2 regions of the Bacillus sp. Marseille-P3661 genome follow, and region 1 is predicted to be linked to the other one. Evidence: predicted binding sites of a transcription regulator. Region 1 holds the regulator's gene; the other holds the start of a gene.
What was found. Region 1 encodes LexA, which represses DNA repair genes until DNA is damaged. Its sites were predicted from a motif close to CGAACATATGTTCG; they were not measured.
Positions count from the first base shown of each region.

Region 2: dndB (DNA sulfur modification protein DndB) is a predicted target of LexA. The motif match lies at 2,093-2,106, and genes of this name have one in related genera.

Region 1 is NZ_LT965954.1:35,105-42,887, reverse strand. It holds gene C1724_RS11130 (YolD-like family protein) at 1-188, opposite strand, end outside; gene C1724_RS11125 (hypothetical protein) at 327-539, shown strand; gene lexA (transcriptional repressor LexA) at 1,252-1,875, opposite strand; gene C1724_RS11115 (DUF896 domain-containing protein) at 2,050-2,292, shown strand; gene tkt (transketolase) at 2,444-4,453, shown strand; gene sirA (sporulation inhibitor of replication protein SirA) at 4,634-5,083, shown strand; gene C1724_RS11100 (YneF family protein) at 5,172-5,387, shown strand; gene mnmH (tRNA 2-selenouridine(34) synthase MnmH) at 5,551-6,621, shown strand; gene C1724_RS11090 (cytochrome c biogenesis CcdA family protein) at 6,896-7,603, shown strand.
Region 2 is NZ_LT965953.1:1,375,973-1,383,755, forward strand. It holds gene dptF (DNA phosphorothioation-dependent restriction protein DptF) at 1-1,979, opposite strand, end outside; gene dndB (DNA sulfur modification protein DndB) at 2,184-3,281, shown strand; gene dndC (DNA phosphorothioation system sulfurtransferase DndC) at 3,283-4,875, shown strand; gene dndD (DNA sulfur modification protein DndD) at 4,899-6,884, shown strand; gene dndE (DNA sulfur modification protein DndE) at 6,881-7,252, shown strand; gene C1724_RS06500 (cysteine desulfurase family protein) at 7,263-7,783, shown strand, end outside.

The sequences.
Region 1 (7,783 bases):
TAAGAAAGAGTCACTTCCAAATTAAAATTCAGCGCTTCCATCAACTGAAGATTAATCTCTTCAAGCTCTTGTTCATCTAAGAGTGGTTTGGTAACCTTCTGATCGCTTTGCCATATGTCTCTCAATACTTGAGTATGTTCGGGTAACATCATAGCAGTCCATTTCATTGTACCACGATCTTTAATCATGATATAGCCTCCTTTAAATGATAAAAAATATAAAATTGCTGAGCAGTGTGGTTATGATTTATAAGAACAAATATTCTCGTTTATATTGATATTAAAACACATGTTCGCATATAATGTAAAGAAAGGAGGCGTATTAAAATGTTAAAAATTTTAAAGAACGCTTTAAAAGATCATACGCTAGTTGAAATAATCTATGTGACCAAAAATGGAGTTATTTCCCAAAGGATAATATATGTAAAGGCAATTACTGAAAACAACATTAAATCTTTTTGCTATCTTAGAAAGCGAATAAGAATATTTAAAATAGAAAATATTTTAGCAGTGCTGCCTTATCAAAAAAAGGTATGTTAGATAAGGAATCAAATCTTTATAGTAGTTTTACTGCAAATATTTGATGAAAATAAGCGACATAAATAAAAACCGAGGGAGGTGAATAACTAACGGTTTACTTGTGAGGTGCAAAACGGTAAATCGTAGACCGAATCAAATTAGCAAATCACATGAACCTCACAGTAAAAAGGGATTAGAGATGCAATATCTCTAATCCCTTTTTACTTTTCATTTTTCCCCGAAACCACCCGTAAGTTGTCCAATTTCATTAGATGCCAAAGCGAGTTTGATATATAAGCGGAGAAATTTCGCTTAATTAGGAAATGGCACTGAAAATAGCTTAAATAGACGGAAAGATTCCGCCAATTTACTCGAAAAACGTAAAAATGGGTACCTTTGCTTTGCTTAATCGGAAAATCTCCGCTTATATACCCCAAACCAAGCTCTATCCTGCTGTTTAACCGAAAAATCTCCGCTTATTATTACTAACTCTGGTTACTCAATTATAATCTACATACTAAATCTCAAAATCAAGCACCCTCCAATATTTATTTCATACCCTGTGATTTACAGACGATAAGTTATTAAAATTCGCCAAAATGTTTATAAATCAATAAAAAACGCACTGTGAATTATAAAGTGAATTCAAGTGCGCTTTCCTATGTGTTTTACAATGTTTGCACCTCTGAAGTAAACCTATTAGGTGAATAACTCTCTCGGTTTATGTTAAATATTATAGTAAATTTCTATATAATCCGATTACTTTTCCTAAAATGGTAACGTTTTGAAGAATAATTGGCTCCATGCTTGAGTTCTCTGGCTGAAGTCGAATGTAGTCCTTTTCTTTAAAGAACCGCTTAACTGTTGCTTCATCGTCCTCTGTCATTGCTACAACAATATCGCCATTAGTGGCTGTTTGCTGTTGACGTACGATCACCATATCCCCATCCAAAATACCTGCTTCGATCATGCTTTCGCCTTCAATTATCAAGATAAACACATTTCCATCAGAGGGTATTAATCGATCTGGCAGAGGTATATAATCTTCAACGTTTTCTATTGCAGTGATAGGAATTCCGGCTGTTACTTTTCCGATAACCGGGACATTTATAGTTTCACTTTTGGGAATACTATCAGTATCATCATTCGTTAATATTTCGATTGCACGAGGTTTAGTTGGGTCTCTCCTAATCAGCCCTTTTTTTTCAAGTCTAGCTAAATGACCATGAACAGTCGAACTTGAAGCTAAGCCAACCGCTTCACCAATTTCCCGAACAGAAGGTGGATAGCCCTTTAGTTGTACTTGTTGTTTAATAAATTCTAGGATATCGTTTTGCCGCTTGGAGATTTTTGTCATAGTTACACCTCAATTTTGTTTTCCATATATTAATAGAATTATATCAAAATTGGTAAGTATTCGCAAACATAAGTTCGAAAATCTATTTGAAATGATTGAGACAATAGCTTTTCTGGACATATTTAAGAAATTATAGTAAAAATAGTGGAGGATTAAAGAAAGGGAGGCATTGAATTGTTATCAAAGGATAAGATAAGTAGAATTAACACTTTATCAAAAAAGGCAAAACTGGAAGGGTTAACAGCTGAAGAAACAGCGGAACAAAAAGAATTAAGAGAGGAATATATTAAAACGTTTCGTAAATCTATGGAAAATACTTTACATTCAGTTAAAGTAATAGACCCAGAAGGAAAAGATGTAACACCTAAAAAGTTAAAAGAAAGTAAAAATAGAAAAAATAATCCATTGGTACATTAATTTTCCTATTAACTAGCGTAATTTATAAAATAAAAAGGTATAATAGGTAGGGAAAGTTTGAGCCAATTTGACAAATTTTATTTAATAGTTGTACAAATTGTTTTTCCATCTTATTATGGACAGGAATATAAAAAAAGAAAGGATGAAGTGAATGTCACTTTCAATCGAACAATTGTCGATTAGCTCGATTCGTACATTATCAATAGATGCGATCGAAAAAGCTAACTCAGGGCATCCTGGTATGCCGATGGGCGCTGCACCAATGGCGTATAAACTATGGACTAATTTTATGAATCACAATCCTAGTAATCCAAAATGGTTTAATCGGGACCGATTTGTGTTATCAGCTGGACACGGTTCAATGTTATTATATAGTCTATTACATTTAACTGGTTATGATGTTTCAATCGAGGATCTAAAAGGTTTCCGTCAGTGGGGAAGTAAAACACCAGGTCACCCTGAATATGGGCATACTCCAGGGGTGGAGGCAACTACGGGTCCTCTAGGTCAAGGTGTTGCAACTGCAGTCGGGATGGCGATGGCAGAAAGACATTTAGCAGGTAAATATAATAAAGATGATTTTGAACTTATTAATCATTATACATATAGTATTTGTGGAGACGGAGATTTAATGGAAGGTGTATCAGCAGAATCAGCTTCACTTGCAGGTCATCTTAAATTAGGTCGCTTAGTTATTTTATATGATTCAAATGACATATCTTTAGACGGAGATTTAAATCGCTCGTTTTCTGAAGATGTCATTAAACGCTACGAAGCGTATGGTTGGCAAGTACTTCGAGTAGAAGATGGGAATGATCTAGATGAAATAGCAAGTGCACTTGATGCAGCGCGAAACGATTTAGAGCGCCCGACATTAATTGAGGTAAAAACAACTATTGGTTTCGGCTCACCAAACAAAGGCGGTAAATCTGCTTCACACGGTGCGCCATTAGGGGCTGATGAAACGAAATTAGTAAAAGAAGCCTATAAATGGACTTTCGCTGAAGACTTCCATGTTCCTGCAGAAGTATATGAGCACTTTGAAAAAGAAGTGAAACAAAAAGGTCAACAGCTTGAAGAACAATGGAATAGCTTATTTACTCAATATAAACAAGCTCATCCTGAGTTGGGAACAGAACTTCAAACGGCAATTGATGGACTATTACCTGAAGGATGGGAGCAAAGTTTACCAACTTATCAAGTTGGAAAAGATAAGCCTGCTAGCAGAGATTCATCTGGCCAAGCTATTAACGCAATTGCTCAAGCAGTTCCAAGCTTTTTCGGTGGTTCAGCTGACTTAGCAAGTTCAAATAAAACAATGATGAAAGATCAAGGTGATTTTTCTTCTAGCAATTATAGCGGCCGCAATATCTGGTTTGGTGTTCGTGAATTTGCAATGGGTGCAGCCTTAAACGGACTTGCTTTGCATGGTGGGCTAAAAGTTTTCGGTGCTACATTCTTTGTATTCTCTGATTACTTGCGACCAGCAATCCGTCTCGCAGCATTAATGAACTTACCAGTTACGTATGTATTTACACATGACAGTATTGCTGTCGGTGAAGATGGTCCAACGCATGAGCCGGTTGAACAGTTAGCTGCATTGCGTGCGATGCCGAATCTATCTGTTATTCGTCCAGCTGATGGAAATGAAACAGTGGCAGCATGGAGAGTTGCGTTAGAAAGTGAAAACAAACCTACAGCTTTAGTTCTTTCTCGTCAAGGTCTTCCTACAATTGAAGGAACAGACCAACATGCGTATGAAGGCGTGAAAAAAGGTGCGTATGTGGTAAGTAAAGCTAGTAAGGATACGCCAGATGCTATTATTCTTGCTTCAGGTTCAGAGGTCAATTTGGGAATAGAGGCGCAAGCTATTCTTCAAAAAGAAGGCATCGCTGTATCTGTAGTAAGTATGCCGGCATGGGATCGTTTCGAAGAACAAACGCAAGAATACAAAGAAAGTGTTCTTCCAAAAGCAGTTAAAAAGAGAGTAGCGGTTGAAATGGGCTCATCACTCGGTTGGAATCGTTATGCTGGGGATGAAGGTACAATAATTGCTATCGATACATTTGGAGCGTCTGCACCTGGAGAAAAAATCATGCAGGAGTATGGTTTTACTGTTGAGAATGTTGTTGCTAAGGTAAAAGCAGTGCTTCAAAAATAATTTAGATAATGTAGTAGCTCCTCTTATTAATATTAATGTAAGGGGAGTTTCTTTCTACTTTAAATATGTAATAAAGCTGTAAATCGACAAAACTAGTGGAATCTTTCACCAGTAGATGACAATCATTTCCTTCTATTTAGGCTATACTTTACTAGAAAAGGTAGAGTAGGAGGAATGACGATGAGAAGCTATCATATTCATCTACTTACAGAGGAAGTAGCTTACGACTATTTTGGCAAAGAATTGCTGATTTTTAATTTGTTTTTAGAAAATAGACAGACAGCTAATGAATGTCTTATTCCTATATTAACGAATCAAATTAACTACATTACCAATCCAATTTCGATCATAGAAATCAATCGGTTTATTGAAAAAAGTTTGAATATAAAGCCTTTATATGAACAAGATAAGATCCAATTTACTTATAAAATTCGAACAAAACGCTCACAGTCTATGGCTAAATTAGAAGTATATGACCAATATTTATTACTTTCGTCCGAAGGTAGCTATGAAGCGGAAACGGCTTTTTTTGAAACACTTCGAAAATATAGTCCTTACTTTTTAGCAATGGATTTTGAACATGGACGTTTTGGTTGGCTAAATCCGATCAAGCAAAGACAATATGTTTAATTGTGGGATTGTGTCTAAAACTATTGTATATTAGAATCGGTTTTAGTAAACTGTAGTTTAGGACAACCATGAGGAGGAAAGTGTTTTTATGTGGACTTATATTTTAGTTGGTTTAGTGGCATTACTCGCAGGTGTAGCAATTGGCTTTTTTGTTGCTAGAAAATATATGGAAAATTATTTAAAAAATAATCCACCTATTAATGAACAAATGTTAAAGGTAATGATGATGCAAATGGGTCAGAAACCTTCTCAAAAGAAAATAAATCAAATGATGTCACAGATGAATAAACTACAAAAAAAGTAATAAAAGCATTAACGAAAAGGGCGCTCATTATTGAGTGTCCTTTTCATATTAAGGCTATTATCTAGATTGGTGCATTATGCCATTTTTTGATCATTTGCTTAACGTGCGCGAGGGGCATATAATATATAGTTAGGAATAAGAAGAAAGATAAGGGATGACGATTATGTTGTTAAGCATACCAACTATTTCAATAGAAGATGCTCTAAATGAAAATACTTTTTATATTGATGTTCGCTCACCAAAAGAATTTGATGAGTTTCATATTACTGGGGCAATAAATATTCCTCTATTTACAAATGAGGAAAGAGCAAAAATCGGTACAACCTACAAGCAAATAAGTCAGGAAAAAGCAATCGAATTAGGTGTTGAGATTCTTTCAAAGAAACTTCCTGATTTTTATCATAAATATAAAGAATGTGCGGAGATGAATAAAGAAAAAACGATTGTAGTGTATTGTTGGAGAGGTGGAATGAGAAGCAGAAGTATAGTCTCGATTATGGCAGCTATCGGAATACCGTTATTTCAATTGTTAAATGGTATTAGAAGCTACCGCCAGCTAATTGCTGCTGATCTAGAAAGATTGGGATCTGAGGAGAAGCCTTACATTGTGCTAGAAGGTCTTACAGGAACAAGAAAGACTGATATCTTACAGGCACTTGAATCAGAAGGTTATCCAGTTATTGATCTAGAAAGGCTTGCAGGACATCGTGGTTCCACATTTGGAGCAATTGGATTGAAACCTCGTTCACAAAAGGAATTTGAAAAAGGACTGTGGGAAAGACTATCTGAGCTAAAAGAATTTCCTTATTATATTATTGAGGCTGAAAGTAAAAGGATTGGGAAAGTCATTTTGCCCGACTTTATTTTAAAGGGAAAAGATCGTGGAGTTAGAATTCACATTAATGCATCAATTGAAAGTAGAGCAAAAGCTATTTGTGAGACTTATCAATTCGAGAAAAACTTTGCTGAAACATTAGAAGCGATGGCCGTTCTTAAAAAACGTATACCGCCTACTATAGTTGAGTATTTATATTCGGAATTGGAAAAAAAGAATTTTTCCGAGTTTGTTAGGATACTATTGGAAGAATATTACGATCCAAGGTATTCCTACGCAGCAAATAAACTTGATACACCTGTAAATTATGTTTATACGGATGATTTGAATGATGGGATTAATGTAGTGAAAGCTAAAATAAATGAATTAGTGAAATACAATGGACTGCTAACTATTTAGTTGGCAGTTTTTTTGATTTCTATATAGTCGATGGCAGGTTCAATTCTGCGTCTCTTAAGTTGGATTCGGTTACGCTAGAAAAGTCGAATTTCTGAAAATAAGTACTTTTGATATTGTATTTTTGGGGTAAGGGAAATATGCAACTTCTGCTTTAATTTAGTCTTATCGTTCTGAAAATTGTCACAAAATGTTGATTAAATTATTATGATTTTAGGAACTGATTTGATAGAATAAGAAAGGAATGAAGACTTTTTACCATCTAGGAGTTGTTTTTATGGCAGATGTGAACATATTTTTAGCCTTTGGTGCAGGGTTTTTATCATTTATTTCACCTTGTTGCTTACCTTTGTATCCTGCTTTTCTATCTTACATAACTGGTGTATCAGTTGCAGATCTAAAAGCAGAAAATGCAATACTACAAAGAAGAGCAATGCTGCATACACTGTTCTTTCTAATTGGCTTTTCAAGCATATTTATTATGTTAGGTATGTCGACCTCGTTTATCGGCCGTTTCTTTTTGCAATATAATGACTTAATCCGGCAGGTTGGTGCCATTTTAATTGTCTTTTTTGGTTTTGTTATTGTAGGTGTATTAAAGCCTGAATTTTTGATGAAAGATCATAAGTTGACTTTTAAAAATCGACCATCCGGTTTTATTGGCTCAATTATCATTGGAATGGGATTCGCTGCTGGTTGGACACCTTGTACTGGTCCGATTTTAGCGGCAGTATTGGCATTAAGTGTATCGAACCCAGGATCTGGTATGATGTATATGATTGCATATACATTAGGCTTTGCAATTCCATTTTTTATTATGACATTTTTTATTGGAAAAATGTCATGGATTAAGAAATATAATGTTAAAATCATTAAAATTGGTGGCTATCTTATGATTGTTATGGGGATCTTTCTTTTCTTTGACTGGATGACAAAAATCACTGCATATTTAATTAATCTTTTTGGTGGGTTTACAGGGTTTTAAATTGGAATTCTAATTTCATATATACTATAATATTAAGGGATTTCTATAGTTTGAGATTTTTAATACTTACTTAGTAAATAAACGTGGTGCAGCGCTTTATTAGCGCTGCATACCTGTCTAAAAGGTAAAAATTATTAATAGTAAATATATATTTGAAGTTTGTCGATAGTAAGTTGAAAT
Region 2 (7,783 bases), on a different contig from region 1:
CGTAAGCTTAATTTTTGTGATAAACGATATTTTTCAGAAGGTTTATTTAAATAAATATACTCCTTTTTTGGACTTCCCTTCCATTTAAAAATAGCCGTTTTGATTTCATCATAAAACGCTTTTATTTTTCTTCTGTCTCCGGTATTAAAATAATAAAGGTTTTGTAAAAAGGCTATGTAACTACGATCACTAATGTTAATTGCAAAATCCTTATTTGTTAAGAAAGTGATTCTAATGAAAGACTCAAAAAACAAATTAAACGAGTGTTCTGTCAAGCTATCCTTGGAAACAAACGGTGTTAACCACTTTTTTGGAGTTTGATCTTTTATATACTGATCTATAACCAAGTCCCATTCATTAAGAGTATTCAACTCAACTACTAACTGATCAATAAAGATAGATCTTTTGTGGATTGGGTCAAGCTGACTCATTGCTTGCAATATAGGTGATCGATCTTTTCGATTAAATAATAAATTAGGTAATGAAAACTTAAGTACTTCAAACTCAGACATTAGTGTACGATTAGTTACATTATCCGGAATAACCAAATCCGCTACAAAGTTTAGAAAGGCCCGAGCAGAAATAACTAGTTTTTTCTTAATAATCGTTTGAATAATTAATTGAACAATTTGTTCTTGGACAAAAGGATTTTGTAACAATTTATAATTTTCGTGTACCATCGTATGGATCTGACTATTTTGGTCTTCCTTGAATGCTAGATAAAAAGGGTTTTGGTCAGAAGAGTTAAACACTCTTTGTAATAAAGACAAATAAAAGCTTGATGTTGGACCTTTTTCAGTAAGTTCAAACGAATGATAATCTCCAAAACTTAATAAATCAAAAACACTATCGCTAAAATGTGTAGTAATATTTTGTGAAAACAGGTCACTTTGGTGTATAAATTCTTCTAACTGTTTATACGAAAACTCTTTGTGTTGAGTATTGATAAAATTGTGTAGGACACCCATATTAATAGCAAGAATCACTTTCTCAGTAGATCCTTTTATTTTTTGATCCGAAAAATCCTGTAGAACCTCTTCTAAAGTCTCCATAGCATTTTTATTAGGTGAAAAGCTTTCGGTAGCATCATTAAAAATGGTGTAGCTCGCTAATAACTCCGGCTTTTTCTCAGCAAGATATGCTAAAAGATGTGATTTCCCATCCCCTACACTCCCACACAGAAGTATTAAATTACCTTTCTGTCTATCTTTATTTTGGTTAAGTATTAATTCTAGATCTAATTGAATTTTCCGATCTACGTGTAAGTAATTCTTAAAAGCACTAAACTGACTTGCATTTTCAATCGCTTCTTGGGAGGAATCCTTAAGTCTCCCTAATTCTCTTAGCAAGTAACTTTCACCAGTACCAAGATCCTTTGTAAGAATATTGAATGGTTCAATTTTTTCATCATCTATATTAATAATCTTTTGCTTTTCTTCATTATAATTATTATTCACTTGGTCTTCTTGACTAACATTGGCGTCATGTTCAAAACGTCCTGCACCCAATATTTCTAGTATTTGCTTTTTCACGATTTCCTGAATATTTTCCTTCTGAGGTGGTTTTGGTGTTTCATAAACAGGGACTTTAAGTTGTTCAAGTGAATAAACTTCATAAAACCATACCCCAATCTTATACATTTCTTTATGCAATTTAAAAGCTACCGTAATATCATTAAACTCTCCATCATGAGCAGCTTTGTTTCCAGACATACGGATCGTGTCTAACGATTGTTGCATTTCTGGTATAATATAACCTTCCCTTGATAGGAATGATATCTTGTCAAATAAAGTTGTTAAGTATGGAGGATCTATATTTTCTTGTTTAAAAACATCATTTAAAATAGCTTCAGCAAATAATCTAGCTTTTACAATAGAGCTGCTTGGATCATGGAATAAAAGCTCTTCCATCTTTTTAGCATTTTGAGCAGCTATTGGATTGATTTCCTCTAAGAAACCTAAAAAGTATTCCGAACTCACTTCTTAATCATCTCCGATTTATTATACTTATTATTTAATATTACCATATTTCCCCTCTATTTAATAAATAAGGCGATATCGAAATTTGTCAATTAATTTGATTACTTATAAAACGAATAATAGTTCGGCTTTTTAGTTGTATATCATAAAAAAAACAATTATAATCAAATTAACAATTTACGTACGTAATCAGGAGGTTTAGATATGGACGCAACTTTTAGTTATAATTTTCCAGCTATCAGAGGGATTCAAGCAGGCAAAGAGTATTTTGTTGCTATGTGCCCTTTACGAATTATTCCTAAAATATTTCTATTTGATGAGGAAGAAATCCCACCCGAACATAGAGCACAAAGAATTCTAAATAAAGCTAGAATACCGGAAATGACAAATTATATTGTAGAAAACCAGAATGATTATGTTTTTTCATCTATTACAGCATCAATTGATGGTGATATTCAATTCTATCCATTTAATAGCGAACCTACCTCAAAAGATTTGGGGCAATTAAGAATTGCTCTAGACGCTAGATTTTTAATAAATGACGGCCAACATAGACGAGCTGCTATTGAGGAAGCTTTAAAGATTTCACCTGAACTTGGCAACGAAACAATCTCTGTTGTATTTTTTCACGATGAGGGTCTACGAAAATCTCAGCAAATATTTTCTGATTTAAATCGGCACGCGGTTAATACTACATCATCAATTGGAATTCTTTATGACCATCGTGATCGATTAGCTTTACTAACAAAGGACATAATATCAACAGTTCCTTTACTAAATAGATATACAGATAAAGAAAGGGTGTCTTTATCCAAAAATTCTCCAAAAATACTAGCCTTAAATCATATTTTTAATACAAATCTCAAATTATTAGGGAAAAGTAAAGGCGACGAAATCACTCTAGAAGATGATGAATTTCTACGAGAATTTTGGCGTGTCTTGTGCGAAACTATTGTAGAATGGGATTTGGTCTTTAAAAAAGAATTAACAACACGGGAATTACGAGCAAATTTCATTGTCGGGCATGGTGTATTTATTGAAGCAGTTGGATTAGTCGGCTATTATTTAAGGAATTACCATCAAATAGATTGGATCTATTATATTGAAAAACTATCAAAAATTGACTGGAATAGAAGTAATACAAATGATTGGCTTGGTCGCTCCTTTAACCAAAATGGACGGATCCAAAAAACTACCTATACAATTCAACTAACCTCTAATAGAATCAAACAGTTAATAGGGTTACCTTTGACAGAATCGGAGCAAGCACTGGAAGATAAATATTTTAAAGGAGTAGTTTAATATGGAAAATGGCATCATTAGTAATCTACTTAATAAGAATATGAGTTTCGTAGATGAAGCAAAAGAGCAGATAAAAAAAGCATATAAACTTGATGATCGCCCGTGGGTAGTAGGTTATAGTGGCGGAAAAGATTCTACAGTAGTAGTTCAACTTGTCTTTGAAGCCCTAAGTGAGATGCCTAATGAAGAATTACATAAAAAGGTTTATGTAATTTCTTCTGATACATTAGTAGAAACGCCCTTAATCATAAATTCTATTAATAAAACTTTAAGAAGAATTCAGGACGAAGCTTTAAACAGAGACTTACCCTTTGAAACTCACAAAGTTAAACCTGTTTATGAGAATTCTTTTTGGGTAAATATCATTGGCAAAGGCTATCCCACCCCAAACCAAAAATTCAGATGGTGCACAGATCGATTAAAAATAGATCCGGCGAATCAATTTATTATGGATAAGGTGTCGTCGTTCGGAGAAGTTATTATGGTTCTAGGAGTTCGTGAAGATGAAAGTCAAACACGCGGAAATGTTATTCGTTCTCATTCTGTAGATGGAAAGACTTTTATGCGCCATTCAACTTTAACAAATGCCTATGTCTATGCTCCTATCAGAAGTTTTACCTTAGATGATGTTTGGTACTACCTTTTAAATCACCCGTCACCATGGGGTGATGACAATCATGAACTCAATCGACTTTATCAAGATTCCAATAGCGGAGAATGTCCTCTCGTTGTTGATAAAACAATAAAAGAAAGTGCCGGTTCATGTGGGAATAGTCGTTTTGGTTGTTGGGTTTGTACAGTTGTTAATGAAGATAAAGCTTTAAGTGGTTTTATTCATAGTGGACATGATTGGCTAAAACCATTGTTAAATTATCGAAATTGGTTAACGTCAATTAGAGATGATCGTAGCAGACGAATGAAGTACAGAATGAACGGCCAAGTTTATTATAAAGATATACAAATTGAGGAAATAGACGGGAAACCTCATGTGCTAATTCCAAAAAAAGCTGGCAGGCCAAAACAGTCAGTGCCTTTAGCTGATTATACAGTTGTAAAAAGAGAAAATTTTAAAGACCATGTTACTAAACACAATATCGATTTAAGTGCGCCAGAAGATCAGATGTTATTAGTGACATATGAAGAGGAAACATTAGATGGGCAAATTATTACAAAACACGCACAACTTGGTTTAGGACCTTTTACAATGGAAACACGTAAAGAAATGCTAATTGAGCTCCTAAAGGTTCAAAAAGACCTAAAACATCCAGATGACCCCCATCATGAATTAATTAGTATAGAAGAATTAAAAGAAATCCGTAAAATTTGGTTTAAAAATGGTGATTGGGAGGATCAAATCCCTACTATTTTTGAAGAAATTATGGGCTATTCAATTGATTGGGAAATAGACGACCGCCCACTTTTCGATAAAGACCAAATTTCTGACCTTGAATTATTAGCAGACGAATTTAAGGTCGATTTTAATGTTCTAAAGAAGTTAGTTTCAATCGAAAAAAGCTACTCAGGGTATAAAGTTAGAAGAGGTTTATTGGACGAAATTAGCAAAGCGCTAAAACAAGATTATCTACATTTATAAAAGTAGAAAATGAGGGTTATACAATGATTATTAATGAAATTCAATTAACTAACATCGGAGCTTATAAAGGGGTTAACTCCTTCGACTTTCGCACTGAGAACAATAGTAATGTAATTTTAATTGGCGGCGAAAATGGTGCAGGAAAAACAACATTATTAAATGCTATTAAGTTAGGATTATTTGGTTCATACGGTTATGGATATAAAACCGAAAATGCAGACTACTTCAAACGAGTAAAAAGCATCTTAAACCATAATGCTAAAAAAAATTGCGAAAACAATTTTAGAATAAAATTAGAATTTTCTCTAGTCGATAACTTCGAGAAAATTGATTATATATTACATCGGCATTGGCATACAAATGATCAAAACATAAAAGAAAATTTTGAACTAATTGCTAATGGTAAACACCTTACTGAGTATGATAAAGAACTATTTCAATCAAAATTAAAAGAAATCATGCCTCCTCAATTATTAGATTTATGTTTATTTGATGGTGAGGAAATAGCTAGAATTGTCAATGAGGACCTACTTTCCGACTACCTAAAAAATCTTTCAAAGGTTGTCTTTAATCTAGACCTATTTGAAACGCTTGAAATGGATCTAGAAAATTATTCAACTCAAGACATTGACTCAAAAAAATTAAACTCACTTGAACAAGAATTATATGATTTAAACACCAATGAAAAAAATACAAGACGAAAGATTTATCACACCGAGTTACAAATAAAAGAACTAAATCAACAGAAGGAAGATTTATCTGGTGAATATCATCAGCTAAGAAATGACTTTGAAAGATATGGTGGTCTAGTAAAGTCTGAACGTGATGAAATCATAACCGAAATGAATCATATTGAAGTTTACCGAAAGCAAAACTTGGAGAAAATAAAGGAATTTGTCTCAAATCTATTACCATTTTACTTAACAAAAGAATTGCTTGGACAAACCAGAGAACAGATCCAAAATGAAGAGTCTATGCAGCTTTATAAGCAACTGGATACAAAGCTTACGACCGAAAAGATACAGGAGATCTTATATTCTCTTAATAGTGAGATCGGAACAGATGAAAGTAATATAATGAAAGAAAAATTATTAGATTTATTAAAACCTGAAGAGGAGATCGCTCAAATACATGGTGCTTCTTTTTCCGAAAGTAGCTTAATTGAAAATATGTACTTAAAGGTTGAAAGTGGTTTGGATCAAGAGGTAATAAATGTTATTACAGAGAACAAGAATAAGCTAAATGAACTTCAAGAACTTAGAGAACGACTAAAAGTAAACGATACAACTAATGAATTTAGCAGTATGATTGAGCGAATGGAACATATCCAACTCACTCTACACCGTTTAGATGCTGAGCTAAGCCAACAAGAGATACTTTTAGAACAATTGAAAACCGAGTTCGAAAATACTATGAACTCTATTAATAAAATACAGAGTACACTAAGAGATAACGACAAAACGAAAAGTTCATTCTTGGAGTCTCAAAAAATAATTGCGCTTAGTAGGCGCTTTAGAGAAATCCAACTTAAGAAAAAATTAAAACAAGTTCAAATAGAAGCATCCATTATGCTAAAGAAAATTTTCAGAAAACACAACTATGTTTCTACTATTATTATTAATCCAGCTAACTATGATGTGATTCTATTGGACTCCCAAAAAGATCCTATAGAAAAATCTACCCTATCTGCAGGTGAAAAAGAAATTTTATTAATCTCGATAATTTGGGCGATCTTCAAATGTTCTGGCAGAAAAGTTCCCTTCATCTTCGATACATTATTAGGCCGATTAGACCGAACCCATAAAGCTGCAGTATTAAGAGAGTTCATACCAAACTGCGGAAGACAAGCTATTATTTTATCGACAGATACTGAAATTGATGAAGACCATTACAGAATATTAAAAGATCATGTTGCAAAAGAGTATATGCTAGAGTTTAATGTTGAAAGAAAGGAAACTCGAATCTTAAACGAGTATTTCCCTTTTAAAAATATGGAGTTGAGTTTATGAATTTCCGATTAAAAACATCTAAGGAAACTGGGGAAAAGTTAGTCTCCCTTCAATCTGCCACAGGACTTACTTGGAATATAATTTCTAGAATTTCTCTAGCCCTATCATTAAGGGAACCTTCCATACCAAATTTAGTAGAGAATAAAGGCGGTGTGGATATTCATCGAAATGCGATGACTGGGGAAAATGATTACATTTATAAAGCATTAATTAGACAACATTCAAAAAGAAATATTACGGACGAAGAATACTTTCCAGATCTTTTTAATGCACACTTAGAACGAGGTATTGTTTTACTTGAAAATGAATATAAACATGCCGGTAATTACGAAAAATTACTTCAAAATCTATTAAAAATGATAAATTAGGGTGATATTTATGCTTTATTTGGATAATAGTGCAACAACGTCGATCCATCCGGAGGTAAAAGATGCTATGCTCCCCTTTTTATTAGCAGAATACGGAAATCCATCCAGCAAATATTACTCTATTGCTGAAAATGCAAAAAATGCTGTCAAAGAGGCAAGACATTCTCTTGCCTCTTTGCTTGGCTCAGATGATTCCGAGATCATATTTACTAGTGGATCCACTGAAAGTAATAATATGATTATTAAAGGAGTAGCAGACTTTTATTCTTCTAAGGGAAATCACATCATTACCTCAAAAGTAGAACATCCTTCTGTTCTAGAAACTTGTGGTTATTTAGAGGGTAAAGGATTTGATGTTACTTATCTAAATGTAGATCAGTACGGTAGGATTAATTTAGAAGAACTTCAAAATGAAATTAAAGACACAACTATTCTTGTTACACTAATTTGGGGTAATAATGAACTAGGATCGCTTAATGACATCGAAAAAATAGCACAAATCTGTCATGACAAAGGTGTCTTTTTGCATAC